2 regions of the Gordonia sp. DT218 genome follow, and region 1 is predicted to be linked to the other one. Evidence: riboswitches for the same ligand, from Rfam matches in the RefSeq annotation. Region 1 holds a riboswitch; the other holds the start of a gene.

Region 1 (9,080 bases):
CGGGAGCACTTCGGCTTCCCGCTGGTCATCTGCGCCCAGGAGACCGAACGATACGACCGGGTACTGCGCAGCGGCTGGGCCCGGATGGACAACGCGCAGACCAGTGAGAAGTCCTTTGCCCTCATCGAGATCGCGAAAATCGCCAACTACCGGTTCGACGACCTGGTGGCCGATGCCAATCCGATCACGTCGGCCCGGTTCAGCCGACAGCCCGAACTCTCCTAGGCTGGCCGCATGAGGCGTGTCGATTGGCGTGGATTGTCCAGTTTCAACGAACTCTCCGAACGCCAGGCCATCCATCAGCTCTATGAGTGCTGCAGCTCGTCGATCTGGGCCCTACGGGTCGCCAAGGCCCGCCCCTTCTCCGACGACGAGGCGCTGCTCGAGTATGCGGATCTCATCCTGGCCGAACTCACCGACACCGACCTCGACGAGGCCTTGGCCGGACATCCCCGGATCGGCGACCGTCCCGACAACCCGTCGTCGGAGCGAGAGCAATCGGGGGTCGCCGGTGCCGACGCAACGGTGCTGACCGACCTCAAGAAACTCAACGCTGCATACGAGGAGAAGTTCGGCCACGTGTATCTCGTGTTCGCCAACGGCCGACCGGCCGATGAACTCCTCGACATCCTCAAGCAACGGATGCACAACGACGCCGAGACCGAACGACGTGTGACGCGAATGGAATTGGCGAAGATCAACCGCAGTAGGGTGACGAGGATGCTGACCCCCGCGAGCATCTACCTCGAGGACGGAGCGACGACATGACGGGCCTGTCCACCCATGTACTCGACGCGGTGTCCGGCTCCCCGGCCCGCGGCGTCTCGATCTCATTGAGGGACGCGACCGGAACCGAACTGGCCGCAGGGCTCACCGATGATGACGGCCGGATCGGTCAGATCAGCACCGCACCGCTCACCCCGGGCACGTATCACCTCGTGTTCGACACCGGAGAGTGGTTCGACACGCACGGGATCGATGGCTTCTATCCGGAGATCGACATCTGTTTCGCAGTCGACGACCCCACCCGCCATTACCACGTCCCGGTGCTGCTCAGTCCGTATTCCTACACGACCTACCGGGGCAGCTGACCGAGCACATCGGCGGCGCGTCCGCTCCCTGCGGGCCCGGCCACCGGTGCCCCGAATGCGACGGACGCCACAGGGCAGGGGGTAGAGTCGAAATGAAGCCGACGTCATGTCGCGTCCACGCAATCGCGCGGACCGAGTCGGCGGTGGATCGACGCTCTCGAGCCGGACTCCACCGATCACCTCTCCGAACGGATATCCGATGTCCAACGATTCCAACCTTTTTTCGCACTGCACCGACACCACTCATGCGGCCGTGCAGGCGACCACGGCCACCTCTGAGCTCCAGTTCTCCGACGCACAGGACAACCCCTACTCCGCCGGGCGAGACTGAGCGGCGGCGAGACCGTGCCACTCGCACTCGGTCCGACCCGTCTCCAACTCGCACCCGACCTCACACTCCCGATCGCCGGGGCATGGCTGCCCTACACATCGCAGATCTCGCAGGAGCTTCCCGCCCTGCAGGCGGCCGGCCGCAGCAGGCTCGGGACCATCACCCGCATCGACGTGAATTGGCGCAATTTCGCGCGCTATCCCGGATTCGACTCCGAGAATTCGCCTGACATGTTGCCGCTGATGTCGATCACCGCGGATCACGCCGAGGTGACCCTGCTCGTCATTCCGCCCAGGACCCAGTCAGCGCTGGCCGCCACGTTGTTGCGGCAGGCCGGTCAGTGCACGAGCTCACCGGGCTCCGAGCACAGCCACCTGTACCGGGACGCCCAGCGAATCCTCCGACGCGCCGCGCTGCAGTGCGGCGCCACCGACTCGAACCCCGTCGGCTGACCCGGTCAGTGCCGCCGGAGTAGTGCCACATGCTTTGTGACACAACAACGAACGCCGCCCGGGAAACCCGAGCGGCGTTCGTTGTTGAAGACTGTGGTCAGATGGCGGTCACAGTGGTCGCCTGCGGGCCCTTGGGGCCCTGCTCGACCTCGAACTGGACGCGCTGCTGCTCTTCGAGGCTGCGGTATCCGCCGCCCTGAATGGCCGAGTAGTGAACGAAAACGTCACCATCGGTGCTGTCGTCGGGAGCGATGAAGCCGAAGCCTTTTTCGCTGTTGAACCACTTGACGGTTCCTTGAGCCATGATGCTGGTACTTCTCTCTATTTTGCACACGAGAGCCATGTGGCACTCGCGAGACCATCATCGCACACTTTGTGACGTTTGAGATAACCGTGACGAAGGTGAACCGTCTGACGGCGTCCCGTGTGTTGGCCCGACGACCGTCATCGCTACGGTGGAAGACGCAGTTGGTTCGCCACTCGAGGGACATGTTGAGCCCTACCACTGGGTGGCGTCGACGTCGGCGTCCTGGACGGATACCGACGAAGAGGGAATCCGGTGAGAATCCGGAGCTGTCCCGCAGCGGTAAGTCGGAACGACCGCCGTCAGATGCACTGGACCCTGGTCCGGGAAGCGACGGTCAGTAGGAATGCCTCCGCTCAGCAGTTGCTGGGCAAGGCCCGCCGATGAGCCCGAAGACCTGCCAGGTGTACCGGACGCGCCGCGTCCGGTGGCTCGCCGTCTCGTGGACTGGGCGCAGGTCGAACTGGTGAGGTTGCGATGTCCGGGATTCCGGCATCCTCGACGCTTGCTCGCTCGACTGCCCCTGCAGGGCGGCGGACCTTCCGTATCGTTTGCAGGAGTACAACTCTCATGTCTTCACCGAACCAATCCGCTCGGCGGTTCACCGCGACCACACTGGGCACGGCCCGCATCGGCCCGCATCGCGAACTCAAGCGCGCCATCGAAGGCTATTGGGCAAACCGGGTCACCGCCACCGATCTCGAGACAGCGGCCGCAGATCTGCGCCGCCGCTCGTGGGAAGAGCTCGCCGCCACCGGAATCGACTCCATCCCGGTCAACACGTTCTCCTACTACGACCAGATACTCGACACCGCGGTGATGCTCGACGCACTGCCACCGCGAGTCGCCCTCATCGACAACCCGCTGGACCGCTATTTCGCGGCAGCGCGCGGAACTGCCGACATCGTGCCGCTGGAGATGACCAAGTGGTTCGACACCAATTACCACTACCTCGTACCGGAGATCTCGAGCGAGACCACCTTCGCCCTTCGCCCGGACAAGGTGCTCGCCGAGGTGGCGCAGGCGCACGGTGCCGGCATCGTGGCCCGGCCGGTTGTCGTGGGACCGATCACGTTCCTGGCGTTGGCGAAAGCAGTGGGTGACGGACCGGTGCCGATCACCCGTATCGACGATCTCGTGCCGCTGTATGCCGAACTACTGGACCGCCTCACCGACGCCGGGGTCGAGTGGGTGCAGTTCGACGAGCCCGCCCTGGTGACCGACGTCGTCGACGGGCTACCCGACCTGGCCGGCTCCGTCTACGCACGACTGAGCCGCGTGACCCGGCGTCCCGCCATCCTCGTCGCCACCTACTTCGGCGATCCCGGCCATTCGCTGGCAGCGCTCGCCCGAACCGAAGTCGAGGGCATCGCCGTCGACCTGGTCGAGGGCAGCGTGGCAACGGTGGCCGCGGTCCCCGAGTTGTCGGAGAAGCTGCTCGTCGCCGGTGTCGTCGACGGACGCAACATCTGGCGCACCGACCTCGATCGTGCGCTGGCGACTCTCGGCACGCTGCTGGGTTCGGCGGGTGATCTCGCGGTCTCCACCTCGTGCTCCACGCTTCATGTGCCGTACAGCCTGGCCGAGGAGGACTCGCTCGATCCGAATCTGCGCGGCTGGCTCGCCTTCGCCTCCGAGAAGTTCGGCGAGGTCGCGACGTTGTCGCGCGCGCTTCGCAGTGGCCGTGAGGCCGAGACCGAGGCTTTCGACGCGTGTCGGGCAGCACTTGCGACGCGGGACACCGACACCCGGCTACGAGACAATGCAGTTCGTGATCGGCTCGCCGCCGTCACCGACGCAGACGTGACCCGCGGCGACGCGGCGGGCCGTATCGCCGAGCAGAACCTGCGACTAGGTCTGCCCGTGCTGCCCACCACGACGATCGGCTCCTACCCGCAGACCGTGGCGATCCGCAAGGCCCGCGCCGCGCTGCGGTCCCGCGCGATCGACCGGGACGAGTACCTGCGCCGGATGCGCGCCGAGATCGCGGATGTCGTTGCCCTGCAGGAGAAGATCGGCCTCGACGTGCTGGTGCACGGTGAGCCCGAACGCAATGACATGGTGCAGTATTTCGCCGAGCAGCTCAACGGGTTCTTCGCCACCGCCAACGGGTGGGTGCAGTCGTACGGAACCCGTTGCGTCCGCCCGCCGATCCTGTTCGGCGATGTGTCCCGGCCCGCGCCGATGACCGTCGACTGGATCACCTACGCACAGTCGTTGACCGAAAAGCCGGTCAAGGGCATGCTCACCGGTCCGGTCACGATTCTGGCGTGGTCGTTCGTCCGCAACGATCAGCCAGTCTCGGAGTCGGCATCCCAGATAGCGTTGGCGATCCGCGACGAGACCGTCGACCTCGAACGCGCGGGAGCGGGCATCATCCAGGTCGACGAACCCGCACTGCGCGAGCTGCTACCCCTGCGGAACGCGGACAAGCCGGCGTACCTCGAGTGGGCGGTCACGGCCTTCCGGCTCGCCACCGCGGGTGTCGACGACTCCACCCAGGTCCACACCCACCTCTGCTACTCGGAGTTCGGTGAGGTGATCGGGGCCATCGCCGCGCTCGATGCCGACGTCACATCGATCGAGGCGGCGCGCTCCCACATGGAGGTCCTCGACGACCTCAACGCCGTGGGATTCTCCAACGGTGTCGGGCCAGGCGTGTACGACATCCACTCGCCACGGGTTCCCGACGCCGGTGAGATCGAGAAGTCGCTGTCCTCGGCGCTGGATGCCGTCGAAGTCAGACGCCTCTGGGTGAATCCCGACTGCGGGCTCAAGACGCGCGGTACCGACGAGGTGGTCGCGTCACTGACGAACATGGTCGCGGCGGCCAAGGTCGTTCGGGCATCACTCACCTGATCGGATCCATCCGGTTCTGGCCGCACCTTCGGATTGTGGCCGCACTTTCGACTCCTGGCCGGAACACGAAGGTGCGGCCAGAAGTGTCCTGGGGCGCGAGCCACGCGAGTTGCCGGGCTATCGTTCCCCTGTGTCCGTCCTGGCCGACCTCGACGATGCGCTCGCCGCCCGTACCGGCGAGCGCATCGTGGTCGGCGTGACCGGACCGCCCGGTTCGGGAAAAACCACGCTCGCACGCGCACTCACCGAGTATTACCGCCGGCTGCACGGCGACGGCTTCGTCGGGTACCTGCCCATGGACGGATTCCATCTGTCGAACACCGTTCTGACGCAATTGAACAGGTCGGACCGCAAGGGCGCACCCGACACCTTCGACGCCGACGGCTACGTCGCGTTGCTGAGTCGAGCGATCGGCGCCGACCGCAACATCTACGCCCCGGGCTTCGACCACACCGCGGGCGAGCCGATCGCCGCGGCGCTCGTACTCCCGGCGACAGCAACCCTCCTCGTCACCGAGGGGAACTACCTCGCCCTCGACGACGGAGGCTGGTCACCGGTCGCCGGATTGCTCACCCGGCTGTACTACGTGGATACGCCCGCGAACCTACGCCGCGAACGGTTGCTCCCCCGCCATGTCGCCGCGGGCAAATCACCGGAAGCCGCGCGTGACTGGGTCGCGAACGTGGACGGGCCGAACGCCGCACTCGTCGCCGGCACCCGGGATCGCGCGGATCTCGTCATCGACGGCACCGTCCCTTTCGTCTGACCGACGGCACGCGTAGAGCTCCCGGATACACACGGAACATTGCGTGTATCCGGGAGTTCCGGGTGTTGGTGCGCGGTGCGCCCAGCCGATCTCTATCAGCCGATCTCGATCAGCAGATCCCCCGGCGCGACCTGGGTGACGGCGCCGACGGCGACGCGGGCCACCTTGCCGCCGAGCGGTGCGGTGATGGTGGCCTCCATCTTCATCGCCTCGATGGTGCCGATCGCGGCACCCGCGGCGATCTCGTCGCCGACGTCCACGCTCAACGACACGACCCCGGCGAACGGGGCGCCGATGTGGTGCGGGTTGGAGCGGTCGGCCCGTTCGGCCGCCTCGACCGCGGAGTCCACCGAACCGTCGCGCACCGACACCGGACGCAACTGGCCGTTGAGCACACACATCACCGTGCGCATCCCCCGCTCGTCGGGCTCGCTGATCGCTTCGAGCCCGATCAGCAGGTCCACGCCGGGTTCGAGTTCGACACGATGCTCCTCGCCATAGCGCAGACCGTAGAAGAACTGATTCGCCGAGAGCCGCGACGTGTCGCCGTACTCCTCGTAGTGCTTCTCGAACTCCTTGGTGGGTCCCGGGAACAGCAAGCGGTTCAACGTTTCCTGCCGCTTACGCCCGGGCGCGTCGAGCGCCGCGGAATCGTCGTCGGTGAGCGTCTCCGGCGGCGGGGCCTCACCACGCCCCTGCAGCGCGATACTGCGCAGCGGCTCCGGCCATCCGCCTGCGGGGTCACCGAGCTCGCCGCGCAGGAAGCCGATCACCGAATCCGGGATGTCATAGGCCGACGGGTCGGAGGCGAACTCGGTGGCGGTGATGCCGCGTCCGACCAGCGCCAAGGCGAGGTCGCCGACCACCTTCGACGACGGTGTCACCTTGATCAGCCTGCCGAGCATCCGATCGGCAGCCGCATAGGCCTCCTCGACAGCCTCGAATCGATTGCCCAGCCCGAGCGCGATCGCCTGCTGGCGAAGATTCGACAGCTGCCCGCCCGGAATCTCGTGGGTGTACACCCGGCCGGTCGGGGCCGGAATCCCGGACTCGAAGGGCGCGTACACCTTTCGCAACGCCTCCCAATACGGTTCCAGATCGCACACCGCCTTGAGGTCGATGCCGGTGTCACGGTCGGTGTGGGCGGCCGCCGCGACGATCGCCGACAACGCCGGCTGGCTGGTCGTGCCGGCCAGCGCCGCGCTCGCACCGTCGACCGCGCTCGCACCCGCCTGCCACGCCGCGAGGTAGGTCGCGAGCTGACCGCCCGGGGTGTCGTGGGTGTGCACGTGCACGGGGAGATCGAAATTGCTGCGCAGCGCCGATACGAGCGTGGCCGCGGCCGGCGCCCGGAGCAGACCCGCCATGTCCTTGATCGCGATCACATGAGCACCGGCCTCCACGATCCGCTCGGCCAACCGCAGATAATAGTCGAGGGTGTAGAGATTCTCGTCGGGGTTGGCGAGATCGCCGGTGTAGCTCATCGCCACCTCGGCAACCGCGGTGCCGGTCTCACGCACCGCGTCGATCGCCGGACGCATCTGATCAACATTGTTGAGCGCGTCGAAGATCCGGAAGATGTCGATCCCGACCTCGGTCGCCTCCGCGACGAACGCCGTCGTCACCTTGGTCGGATACGGCGTGTAACCCACCGTGTTCGCCCCGCGCAGCAGCATCTGCAGACAGATGTTGGGGATGGCCTCACGCAGCTGCGCCAGCCGATCCCAGGGATCTTCCTTGAGGAACCGCAACGCGACGTCGTAGGTCGCGCCGCCCCAGCATTCGACCGACAACAGCTGCGGCGTCAACGCCGCCACATACGGCGCCACCATCATCAGTCCGCTGGTGCGCACCCGGGTGGCCAACAACGACTGGTGGGCGTCGCGGAAGGTGGTGTCGGTGACGCCCAGCCGCTTCGAGTCACGCAGATCCGCGGCGAACCCGTCGGGACCGAGTGCCAGCAGACGCTGACGGGACCCGTCCGGCGGTGAGGCCAGGGTGGACCGATCCAAGGTGGGCAGCTTGTCGCGCGGGTAGGCCTTCGTCGGCCGCTCACCATGCGGCTTGTTGACGGTCACGTCGGCCAGATAGGACAGGATCTTGGTGCCACGGTCGGCCGAGGATCGCGATGTCAACAGCGCCGGCCGCTCCTCGATGAACGACGTCGTGACCCGGCCTTCCCGGAAGTCCGGATCGTCGAGCACGGCCTGCAGGAACGGGATATTGGTCGCGACACCGCGGATACGGAACTCCGCGACCGCCCGTCGCGCCCGGCGTGCGGCCGTCGCGAAATCCCTTCCGCGACAAGTCAGTTTCACCAGCATTGAATCGAAATGGCCACTCACCTCGGCGCCCAGGACCGCGCCGCCGTCCAATCGCACCCCGGCACCGCCGGGACTGCGGTAGGCGGTGATGCGGCCGACGTCGGGCCGGAACCCGTTGGCCGGGTCCTCGGTGGTGATACGACACTGCATCGCCGCGCCGCGGATGCTGATCTGATCCTGGGTCAGTCCCAGATCGGGCAACGACTCCCCCGCCGCGATCCGCAACTGCGAACCGACCAGATCGACGTCGGTGATCTCCTCGGTGACCGTGTGCTCGACCTGAATCCGCGGATTCATCTCGATGAACACATGCCGGCCCTGTTCGTCGAGCAGGAACTCGACGGTGCCGGCACAGGTGTAGCCGATGTGGGTGGCGAACGCGACCGCATCCGCGCAGATCTTCTCGCGCAACGCCGGATCGAGGTTCGGCGCCGGAGCCAGCTCCACCACCTTCTGGTGGCGGCGCTGCACACTGCAGTCCCGTTCGAACAGATGGATCACGTTGCCATGGGTGTCGGCCAGGATCTGCACCTCGATGTGGCGAGGATTGACCACCGCCTGCTCCAGGAACACTGTCGGATCCCCGAACGCCGCATCCGCCTCGCGCGAGGCCGCCGCAATCGCTTCGGCGAGGTCGTCGGGCTCCGCGACCCGACGCATCCCCCGGCCACCACCACCGGCCACCGCCTTGACGAACACGGGGAAGTGCATGTCCGCCGCAGCACGCAACAACTCGTCGACATCGGCCGACGGCTCCGACGACGCCAGCACCGGCAGGCCGGCGGCCTTGGCCGCGGCCACCGCGGTCGCCTTGTTGCCCGTCAGCTCCAACACATCGGCCGAGGGCCCGACGAAGGTGATCCCCGCCTCGGCACACGCCGCCGCGAGCCCCTGGTTCTCCGAGAGAAATCCATAACCCGGGTAGATGGCATCCGCGCCACACCGAACGGCCG
Region 2 (9,080 bases), 160 kb from region 1:
TCGGCCACCACGGCGGACACCGGCAGGATGCCTCCGCCGAGAGCCTTCCCCAGGGTGTAGAGGTCCGCCTCGACGCCCCAGTGCTGTACGGCGAGGGTCTTTCCGGTCCGGCCGAGCCCGGACTGGATCTCGTCGGCGATCATCAGGACATCGTGCTGGGTGCAGAGCGCGCGCACGCGCGGCAGGTAGTCGTCCGGTGGCACGATGATCCCGGCTTCCCCCTGAATCGGTTCGACGAGGACGGCCACCGTGTACTCATCGATGGCAGCAGACATCGCTGCTGCGTCGCCAAAGGGCACCCGCACGAACCCCGGTGTGTACGGCCCGAATCCGTTTCGTGCGTCCGGGTCGTCGCTGAAGCTCACGATGCTGATGGTGCGGCCGTGGAAGTTGCCGTCGACGACCACGATCTTCGCCTGACCGTCCGGTACGCCCTTGACGTCGTAGCCCCATTTGCGCGCCACCTTGATCGCCGACTCGACGGCTTCGGCGCCGGTGTTCATCGGCAGGACCATCTCTTTGCCGCAGAGTGCTGCGAGCGAGGCGCAGAAGGGCTCGAGCCGGTCGGACCGGAACGCACGGCTGGTCAACGTGATGCGTTCGAGTTGGGCCGTCGCGGCGGCGACGATCCGGGGATTGCGGTGACCGAAGTTGACGGCCGAATACGCGCCGAGACAGTCGAGAAAACGTCGTCCGTCGACGTCGGTGATCCAGGCGCCTTCAGCGGTCGCCGCGGTGACCGGCAGCGGTGAATAGTTGTGCGCGACATGGGGCTCGGCCGGGGGAGGCACAGCAGAGGGACGCTCAGGGGGAGGGGACACAGGGGGAGGGGACACAGGGGGAGGGATCGCCAGGACCTCCTTGTCGGTGGCCCTCAATTCCAGGGTGCAGCACTTGATGCCGCCGCCGCCTTTGCGTAGTTCGGAGAGATCGATCGCGATCGTGTCGTAGCCGGCGGCGCGCAGCGACTCCGCGAGATGTGGTGCCGCATCGGTCATCACGACGCGGTGGCCGTCGGAGACGAGGTTCAGGCCGAGGACCGCAGCGTCGGCATCGGTGGCGACGATGGCGCTCGGGAACAATGAGGTCAGCCGCGCTCGCGAGGCGGGGGAGAACGCGGGCGGGTAGTACGCGATGTTCTCGTCGTCGAGCACCCCCAGAGCCGTGTCGAGGTGGTAGTACCGCGGATCGACCAGCTCGAGCGTCACGACCGGCAGACCCGTGATCGCCGAGACCTCGTCGTGGGTGTCACGGTGGCTCCGAAAGCCGGTACCGGCGAGGATGCGGTCCCCGACGACCAAGAAGTCGCCCTCGCCTTCCTGGATGCCGACCGTCCGATGAACCGGACCGAGGCCGTTCCCGTCGAACCAAGCCGCGTAGAGATCGCCCTCGGGTCCGCGTTCGGGAAAGGCGAAGCGGGCCGCGATCGTGTGTCCGCCGATGCTGAGACCGCCGTTGGCGGCGTAGACCATGTCGGGTAGGCCCGGGTGCGGATCGACAATGTGGACGCGATGACCGAGCGATTCGTAGGTCTCGCGCAGGCGGAGCCACTGAGCGATCGCGAGGTCGGTGTCCACGGGTGTCGACGGATCCATCCACGGATTGATCGCGTAGCTGACCGTGAAGTGAACTGGCGGCGTCATGGCATAGGTCCGTAGCCGGGGTACCCGGGCGACCGGAGCGAGAGCAGGGCTCGTCAGCGTCATGAATCGACGCTATGCTCCCTTTGTCGCGCAAACAATCAACGCCCGTTGCGTATCAGCGCAACAAAGGATGGCGGCAGTGGCATGAAACGGAGATACATTGCGCCAGCTGGATGATCTGGACGAAAAGGTGCTCGCCTGCCTGGCCAGGGGTGCCCGTGCCACCTTCGCGCAGGTCGGTGACGAGGTGGGCCTGTCGGCGCCCGCGGTGAAGCGACGCGTCGATCGGCTTCTCGGCGACGGCGTGATCAAGGGGTTCACCGCCGTCATCGATCCGCAGGCGATGCAGTGGACCACGGAGGCCTACGTCCAGGTCTCCTGCCGAGGCAACATCTCGCCGGAGTCGCTGAAGGCGGCGTGGGAACCGATTCCCGAAGTCGTCAGCGCGGCAACCATCACCGGTCAGGCGGACGCGATTCTTCGGGTCCGCGCTCGCGACGTGCGCCATCTGGAGCAGGCGCTGGAACGGATCCGCGGCGCGGGTCCGGTCGACCATTCCGAGTCCATCATCGTGCTGAGTCAGCTGATCGATCGCGGGCACCCGTGAGAGTCGGCGGGAGTCGGTTCGCGATCATGCGGGCGATCGCCTTGTTGCCCGCCAGGTTCGGATGGAATCCGAGTTACTCGCTCGACGTCACGTAGCCCTCGAACCATTTCTTGTTGCCGCCGATCGGATGGTCGCGAGGTCGGTGTCGGGGCGGAGCGCACCGATCTGCGGTGGAGCGAAACCTTGTGACCGCAGCTGAGGTGTGGTGGTGATGTTCTCGGCCTTTGCTCCCGCGACCGCCGCCTATCGGAAGGCCGCGGTCCTGATGAGGCCCGCCAGCTATCCGGATAGGTGACTGGTGATCGGCCGCAGCCGATGATCTCGGTCGGGCCCGCGGTCCTCGAATCACCCTGTGTCACATTGTGTACCGGCTCACGGGCATCGGCCGGGACGGCTGGACGACCGCGTGGAGGAGGGTGAGGAAAGCGATGCCGAGTGCTGTGAACGTGCGAATCGAGGTCGCACGACGCGGTGCATGAGCGCACGGTATGCGGCGGCGCAATTGGTCGCGGTGCGGGGTCGTGCTAGCCTGGTCGCCGTGATGACCACCGTGCGCGCCTATTGGCGCTTTATCGAGGCTCCGGGTGGGGCCGCGATGAAGCGCTGACATTGCCGCGCGCGCAAACACCCGGAGCCCGAGCAGCGACCGCAAGGTTGCTGCTTTCGTCATTTCAAGGGCCTCCGGTGATCTATGAGCAACCAGGGGCACCCGACAACGACCGGGCCAGACCCCGAAAGGCACGACGTGACCACCATTCCCGACTTGACTGCCGAAACGACCTCCGATCGTCGGATCAAGTCCTTTCGTGCCATCCCGTCACCGGACACGATTCGCAGTGAACTGCCGCTGACTGCACGACGTGCCGTCACCGTCCAGAATGATCGCGACGAGATCGCCGACATCCTCGCCGGCCGTGACAACCGTCTGCTCGTCGTGGTGGGACCGTGCTCGGTGCACGACCCGGTGGCCGCGCTGGACTACGCACGGCACCTGGCGCCATTGGCGAAGGACTACGCCGATCGGCTGAAGATCGTGATGCGCGTCTACTTCGAGAAGCCCCGCACCACTGTCGGTTGGAAGGGACTCATCAACGATCCCGGGATGGACGGCACCTTCGACGTCGAACGCGGACTGCGGACGGCTCGCTCGCTGCTGCTGGACATCATCGACCTCGGACTGCCCGTCGGGTGTGAGTTCCTGGAACCGACCAGCCCGCAATACATCGCAGACACCGTCGCCTGGGGCGCCATCGGGGCGCGCACCACGGAGTCGCAGGTCCACCGACAGCTCGCATCGGGGCTGTCCATGCCGATCGGGTTCAAGAACGGCACCGACGGCAACATCCAGGTCGCGATCGACGGCGTGAAAGCCGCAGCGGCGCAACATGTCTTCTTCGGAGTTGACGACTTCGGCCACGGATCCGTGGTGGAGACCGCGGGTAACGACGACTGCCACGTGATCCTGCGTGGTGGCACCGCCGGGCCGAACTTCGATGCCGAGTCCATTGCGACTGCCGTCAACTCTCTCGCGAAAGCCTCACTGCCGCAACGGGTGATGATCGATTGTTCGCACGCAAACTCCGGCAAGGATCACGTTCGCCAGGCCGCAGTCGCCGACGAGATCGCCGCTGCGATCCGCTCGCTTCGGCGCGCGGATGAAACGGTGCCGATCAGTGGCGTCATGCTGGAGAGCTTCCTCGAGCCGGGTGCGCAGTCGCCCGATGCCCGACCGCTGACCTACGGCCAGTCGGTCACCGACAAGTGCATGGGCTGGGAGGCCAGCACCGCCGTGCTGGCGACGCTGGCCCAGAGCTGACCGGCCTATGCCGGACGCCTCCGGACCTGCTGTGTCGCGTCATCCAGATGCGCACACTCGGCGCGAAAGTGTGCCCGGTCGGCGACGTCGCGGTGGGACCGGCCCGATCCGGTCCCACCGCAACGCTCAGCTCCGCTTGCGCCGCAACTGGTTCGCGTATCCGACGGCTCCGTCGACGAGGATGAACGCAGCAAGACTGATGCCGAGGAGCGGGATGAACCACCCGACCGCCGCGACGATCACGATGACCGCCGCGATCGTCGTGACCGGCACCCCTCGCCACGCGCCACGCAGCGGTGGCCGCCCCACAGCGAGGAAGCGGTGCGCTCGCCGGGGTCGGCGTTGCCACCACATCTGATAGCCCCGCACGATCACTGCGAGAAGGCCGATCGCCAACAGCAGTAGCGCGATCTGGTTGACGAGACCGAACAACAGACCCATGTGCAGGGCGATGCCCCACGTGGTCAGTTGTGCGGCCAGGGGCCAGTCGGCGAACCACGAGGCATCGACGACATGTCCGGTCGCTCCGTCGATGGAGACCGAGTTCGGCGAGAACTGCCATGGCCGGCGCGTCTCTGCCACCGTGAATGCGGTCGCCGGACCTGTCGGTACGGACACCTCGACGTCGTCGGTCACCCCGATCCGATCGGCAACTGCCAGAACCGAGTCCACCTGTCCGACGGCATCGGCGACGGCAGCACCCCCGGCGCCGTCATGCCCGGCCGTGTGGTCGCCGTGTCCGCTGTGTGCACCGGCGGACGTGGCGGAGTCGTCAAGGGAGGTCGACACACTCGGGGTCGTCCAGCTCAGTGCCTGACGCAGCTCGCCGATGTTGTCGCCGGCGAAGCGCGACCAGGTGAGGCCGGTCGCCGACAGGAACAGCACCCCCACGACGATCCAGACACCCACGGCACCATGCCAGTTCAGTGTGCGGGCCCGGCCCTCGGTTGAACGGTCGACGCTGATCAGCCGAGCCTTCCGGTCACGCCTCATCCGGCGATACCGCGCAATCCACAACGCGAGACCCGCCAGTGCGATCACCCACAGCCACGACGCCGCGAGTTCGCTGTAGACGCGACCAGGTTCTCCCAGATGGAGGTGACGATGCAACTGGCTGATCCAGGTCCGCAGCGGTAAGGCCCCGGCACTCCCGTAGCTCACCAGCTCGCCGACCGGGCGCGCGGTGACCGGATCGACGAAGACCGCCATCCGCTCCGATTCTCCGAGCGACTCGTCGTCGAACAGCACGCGCGTGGTGTCACCTGGCGCGGCTGCCGGACGCACGGCGGAGAGAGCGAGATCCGGTCGGGTGGCCATGGCCGCGCGGATCTGATCGGCCACGGGGCGGGCCTGACCCGTGCTGTCGGTGTGCAGTTGCTCGCGGTAGACGACCTTCTCGAGACCGGGTGCGAGTGCGTAGAGGCCTCCGCTGACGACCGCGACGATCAGAAACGGTGCGATCAGGATGCCGGCATAGAAGTGGAGTCGTCGCACCAACGGTTCCCAGCCGATGTGGCGCCCACCGGGCCGGCGATCGGCCGGGTCGGTCGGTGGCGAGGAGTCGAGCGGCTGTCGGGGTGGTTCCTGGGTGAGGGACACAGAGGTCCGCCTTTCGAGAGCTGGATGCGCCGCACGACAGATGAGGTCGTGCGCATACGCAGAGAGCCGACCGCCGCGCGTGGTCGACACGCGAGCAGGTCAGCGAGGGTGAGGAATGGTCACATCGCCGGGATCGGGGGACCCCGGGTACCCACCGGGCGGACACACCTGCGGCCGGGCCGCAGGCGGTCGTCGGTCGCGGGCAGCACGCTCCAGGACATCGAGACGTCGACTGGCGCCGAGATGAGCGTGAGAACGGCCCGGATCACCACCGACAGGGCGGCGATCACCGCGGTCTCCAGACCGATCGCCAGGGCGACCGCCACCACGGTGGCGACGATGTGAAAGGTCGCCATCGAGGGAGTCAGCAGCGTGGCGTGGTGATGAGAAAGGGCGGCGAGTGCGAGGTGACCCACGAGCTGTCCGCCGACGAGCATGCCGACGAGGCCCGGCCATCCGGCGCGCGGCGGGGAGGCGGCGGTGGCGGTCCAGCCGAGCCCCGCGCACACCGCGACCAGAAGAGTGAGGGCCGTGGAGTCGGGCAACCCGCCGCCCGCGGCTGCGTGCGCGATGGTCGAGGTGACCCCCGACGACGCGCCGACAACGCAACCCCGAACCTTGTCGAGGGCGCGTGCCTGCGGATGCATGGCCCGCATCGTATGACGGCGCTGCGGGGCCGATCGAGTCGGCTGCTAAGTTCGGTGCTGCGTCGGTCTTCGTCCGGTTCGTCCGGATCGAGCGTAAGAGGGAATCTGGTGCGAATCCAGGGCTGCCCCGCAGCGGTGACCGGAAACGACAGCGGCCAGGAGCACTGGGTCAGCGATGACCTGGGAAGCGGCCGTCAGTAGGTGGCACGAACTGTGCCGTGTCCGGGAGTCCGAAGACCTGCCGACGTGACCGCGGCGGCGTGCCGCGGTCGACATCGACTCCGTGGGACATGGTCGGTGCCGCCGACCTGTCGGCGTCGTCGTGTGTCCTCGGTGAGTGACGAGGTGGGATGACCGGGCAGTGGTTGCGCGTGAGCGTGCTGAGTGTGCTCTGCGTGTCGGGGCTCCTGACGATCTCCGTGCTCGGGCTCATCTTCGGTACGGCACACGTCCCGTGGCGCGATGCCGTCGGCTATGTGTGGGCCGACCTGACCGGCGGCGTGGTCACCGCCGGGGATGCCGCCGACTACCGGATCGTGGTCGATTCGCGACTCCCTCGCGTTCTCACCGGTGCCCTGGTCGGGGCGGGACTGAGCACCGTCGGCCTCGTGGTGCAGGCAATGGTCCGCAACGCGCTGGCCGACCCGTACGTGCTCGGTATCTCGTCGGGAGCGTCAGTGGGCGCCACCGCGGTGGTGCTGTTCGGTGTCTTCGCCGGAGTCGGTGTCTACGCGCTCCCGGCCGCTGCGTTCGTGGGGGCGTTGGTCGCCACCGTGATCGTTTTCGCAATCGCGAGATCGGCCGGCGGTCTCACACCGCTGCGGCTGGTGCTCACCGGAACCGCTCTGGGTTACGGGTTTTCGGCATTGACCACAGTGCTGGTCTTCCTCGCGCCCGCCGGAGATGCCGCTCGCAGCGTGATGTTCTGGTTGTTGGGCAGTCTGGCCGCGACGAGCTGGCACACCGCAGGGCTCGTGGCGGCGGTGGTGCTGGTCGGCCTCGTGGTCGTCGCAGGATTGGCCCGCCAGCTCAACGCGTTGGCAATGGGCGACGAGGTGTCCGCGTCACTCGGCTTGCGCGCCTCACGATTCCGCATGCTGCTGTTCATCGTGGCCGCGCTCATGACCGGCGTCATGGTCTCGGTGTGTGGGGCGATCGGGTTCGTCGGGCTGGTGGTGCCGCATGTGGCGCGACTTCTGGTGGGCGCCGACCATCGCCGGTTGGTGGTGGTCACCCCGCTCATCGGCGCGGTGTTCCTCGTCGCCGCGGATCTGCTTGCCCGAACGCTCGTCCCACCGCAAGAACTCCCGCTCGGTGCGATCACGGCCGCGGTCGGGGTGCCGGTCTTCCTGCTCCTGATGCGCCGGCGCGGTACGGAGGCGGGGTGATGCGGGGGGTCGACTACGACGAAGTGGGTGTCGAGATCGGACATGCGACGATCCTTCGTGACGTGACCGTCCACGCGCCGCCGGGCAGTTTCCTGGGCATCATCGGCCCCAACGGCAGCGGCAAGTCGACGATGCTGCGTTGCCTGTATCGCGCACTCGACCCGACTCGGGGGCGTGTACGGGTGGGCGACCGCGACATCACGTCGATCAGCATGCGGGACAACGCTCGTCAGGTGGCAGCCCTCACCCAGCGGATCGCGCTCGACTTCGACTTCACGGCAGCGGAGGTGGTCGCGACCGGTCGTCTGCCGCACCGATCGCTGACGGCCTCGACTGCCCGCCGCGACCGGGAGATCTGTGCCCAGGCGATGCACGACGCGGGCGTCACCCATCTCGTCGACCGAGCTTTCACGTCTCTGTCGGGCGGGGAGGCCCAGCGGGTTCTGATCGCCCGCGCATTCGCGCAGGAGCCGGAGGTCCTGGTTCTCGACGAACCGACGAACCACCTCGATGTCCGACATCAGTACGCAGTGTTGCGTGCGGCGCGCGATCGAGAGGTCACAGTCGTCGCGGCGTTGCACGATCTGAACATCGCCGCGCAATTCTGCGACCGGCTCGTGGTCCTGGCGGCCGGTCGGGTCGCCGCGGCCGGCACACCACGCGAGGTTCTCACACCTGCGGCGATTCACCGCTTCTTCGGCATCGGCAGTCATGTGTTCGACCATCCACGCCTGAATGTTCCCCAAGTCATCTTCGACGAGAAAGAAGCGGAATGAGAACGAGATCGGTGATCACGGGTCTGTCGGCATTGCTGGTGTTGTCGGGCTGTGGTGCGCAGGTGGAGGGCGCCGCGCCGAAGGAGGCAGGCGGAGAGGTCAGCGTGGAGAACTGCCGTGCACCGCTGACCGTGCCCGGACGTCCCGACCGGGTGGTCACGAACGACACCGGTATCACCGAGATCATGTTCGCGCTCGGCCTGTCCGACCGAATGGCCGGATACACCACATATGCCGGCAAAGAACGGGACATCGAATCCTCGCCGTGGCGGGCAGATTTCGAACGGACCACTTTCCTGGGGGACGGATTCACACGTGAGGTCATCCAGTCGGCGAATCCCGACTTCGTCTTCGCGGGGTGGAATTACGGGTTCAAGGAGTCGACCGGGGTGACGCCGGAATGGATTCGCAGTCTGGGCGCGACGCCGTACCAGTTGACCGAGGCATGCCGTCAGCCGGGGACCACCGAGCGCGGCATAATGCCGCCCCTCGACGCGTTGTATTCCGATCTGGCGAACATCGGAGACATCTTCGGCGTCCGCGACCGTGCGGATGCCCTGGTCACCGACTATCGGGCCGAGGTGACGAAGGCCAACGAGGAAGC

The links. A riboswitch is a leader RNA that binds a small molecule or an ion and turns the genes downstream of it on or off. The one in region 1 is predicted to bind cobalamin.
Region 2: linked by a shared signal. The riboswitch ahead of ACPXCG_RS01260 (FecCD family ABC transporter permease) and the one ahead of metE (5-methyltetrahydropteroyltriglutamate--homocysteine S-methyltransferase) in region 1 are both predicted to bind cobalamin.

Annotation. Positions count from the first base shown of each region.
Region 1 covers NZ_JBNCNS010000001.1:113,574-122,653, forward strand. The annotation lists gene ACPXCG_RS00525 (solute carrier family 23 protein) at 1-225, shown strand, start outside; gene uraD (2-oxo-4-hydroxy-4-carboxy-5-ureidoimidazoline decarboxylase) at 235-768, shown strand; gene uraH (hydroxyisourate hydrolase) at 765-1,091, shown strand; gene ACPXCG_RS00540 (hypothetical protein) at 1,291-1,422, shown strand; gene ACPXCG_RS00545 (DUF5994 family protein) at 1,437-1,874, shown strand; gene ACPXCG_RS00550 (cold-shock protein) at 1,972-2,178, opposite strand; cobalamin riboswitch at 2,388-2,597, shown strand; gene metE (5-methyltetrahydropteroyltriglutamate--homocysteine S-methyltransferase) at 2,749-5,037, shown strand; gene ACPXCG_RS00560 (nucleoside/nucleotide kinase family protein) at 5,168-5,803, shown strand; gene ACPXCG_RS00565 (pyruvate carboxylase) at 5,899-9,080, opposite strand, start outside.
Region 2 covers NZ_JBNCNS010000001.1:270,042-279,121, reverse strand. The annotation lists gene rocD (ornithine--oxo-acid transaminase) at 1-1,706, opposite strand, end outside; gene ACPXCG_RS01285 (Lrp/AsnC family transcriptional regulator) at 1,804-2,250, shown strand; gene ACPXCG_RS01280 (hypothetical protein) at 2,726-2,857, shown strand; gene ACPXCG_RS01275 (3-deoxy-7-phosphoheptulonate synthase) at 2,996-4,066, shown strand; gene ACPXCG_RS01270 (PepSY-associated TM helix domain-containing protein) at 4,193-5,665, opposite strand; gene ACPXCG_RS01265 (hypothetical protein) at 5,785-6,312, opposite strand; cobalamin riboswitch at 6,359-6,572, shown strand; gene ACPXCG_RS01260 (FecCD family ABC transporter permease) at 6,663-7,700, shown strand; gene ACPXCG_RS01255 (ABC transporter ATP-binding protein) at 7,700-8,476, shown strand; gene ACPXCG_RS01250 (ABC transporter substrate-binding protein) at 8,473-9,080, shown strand, end outside.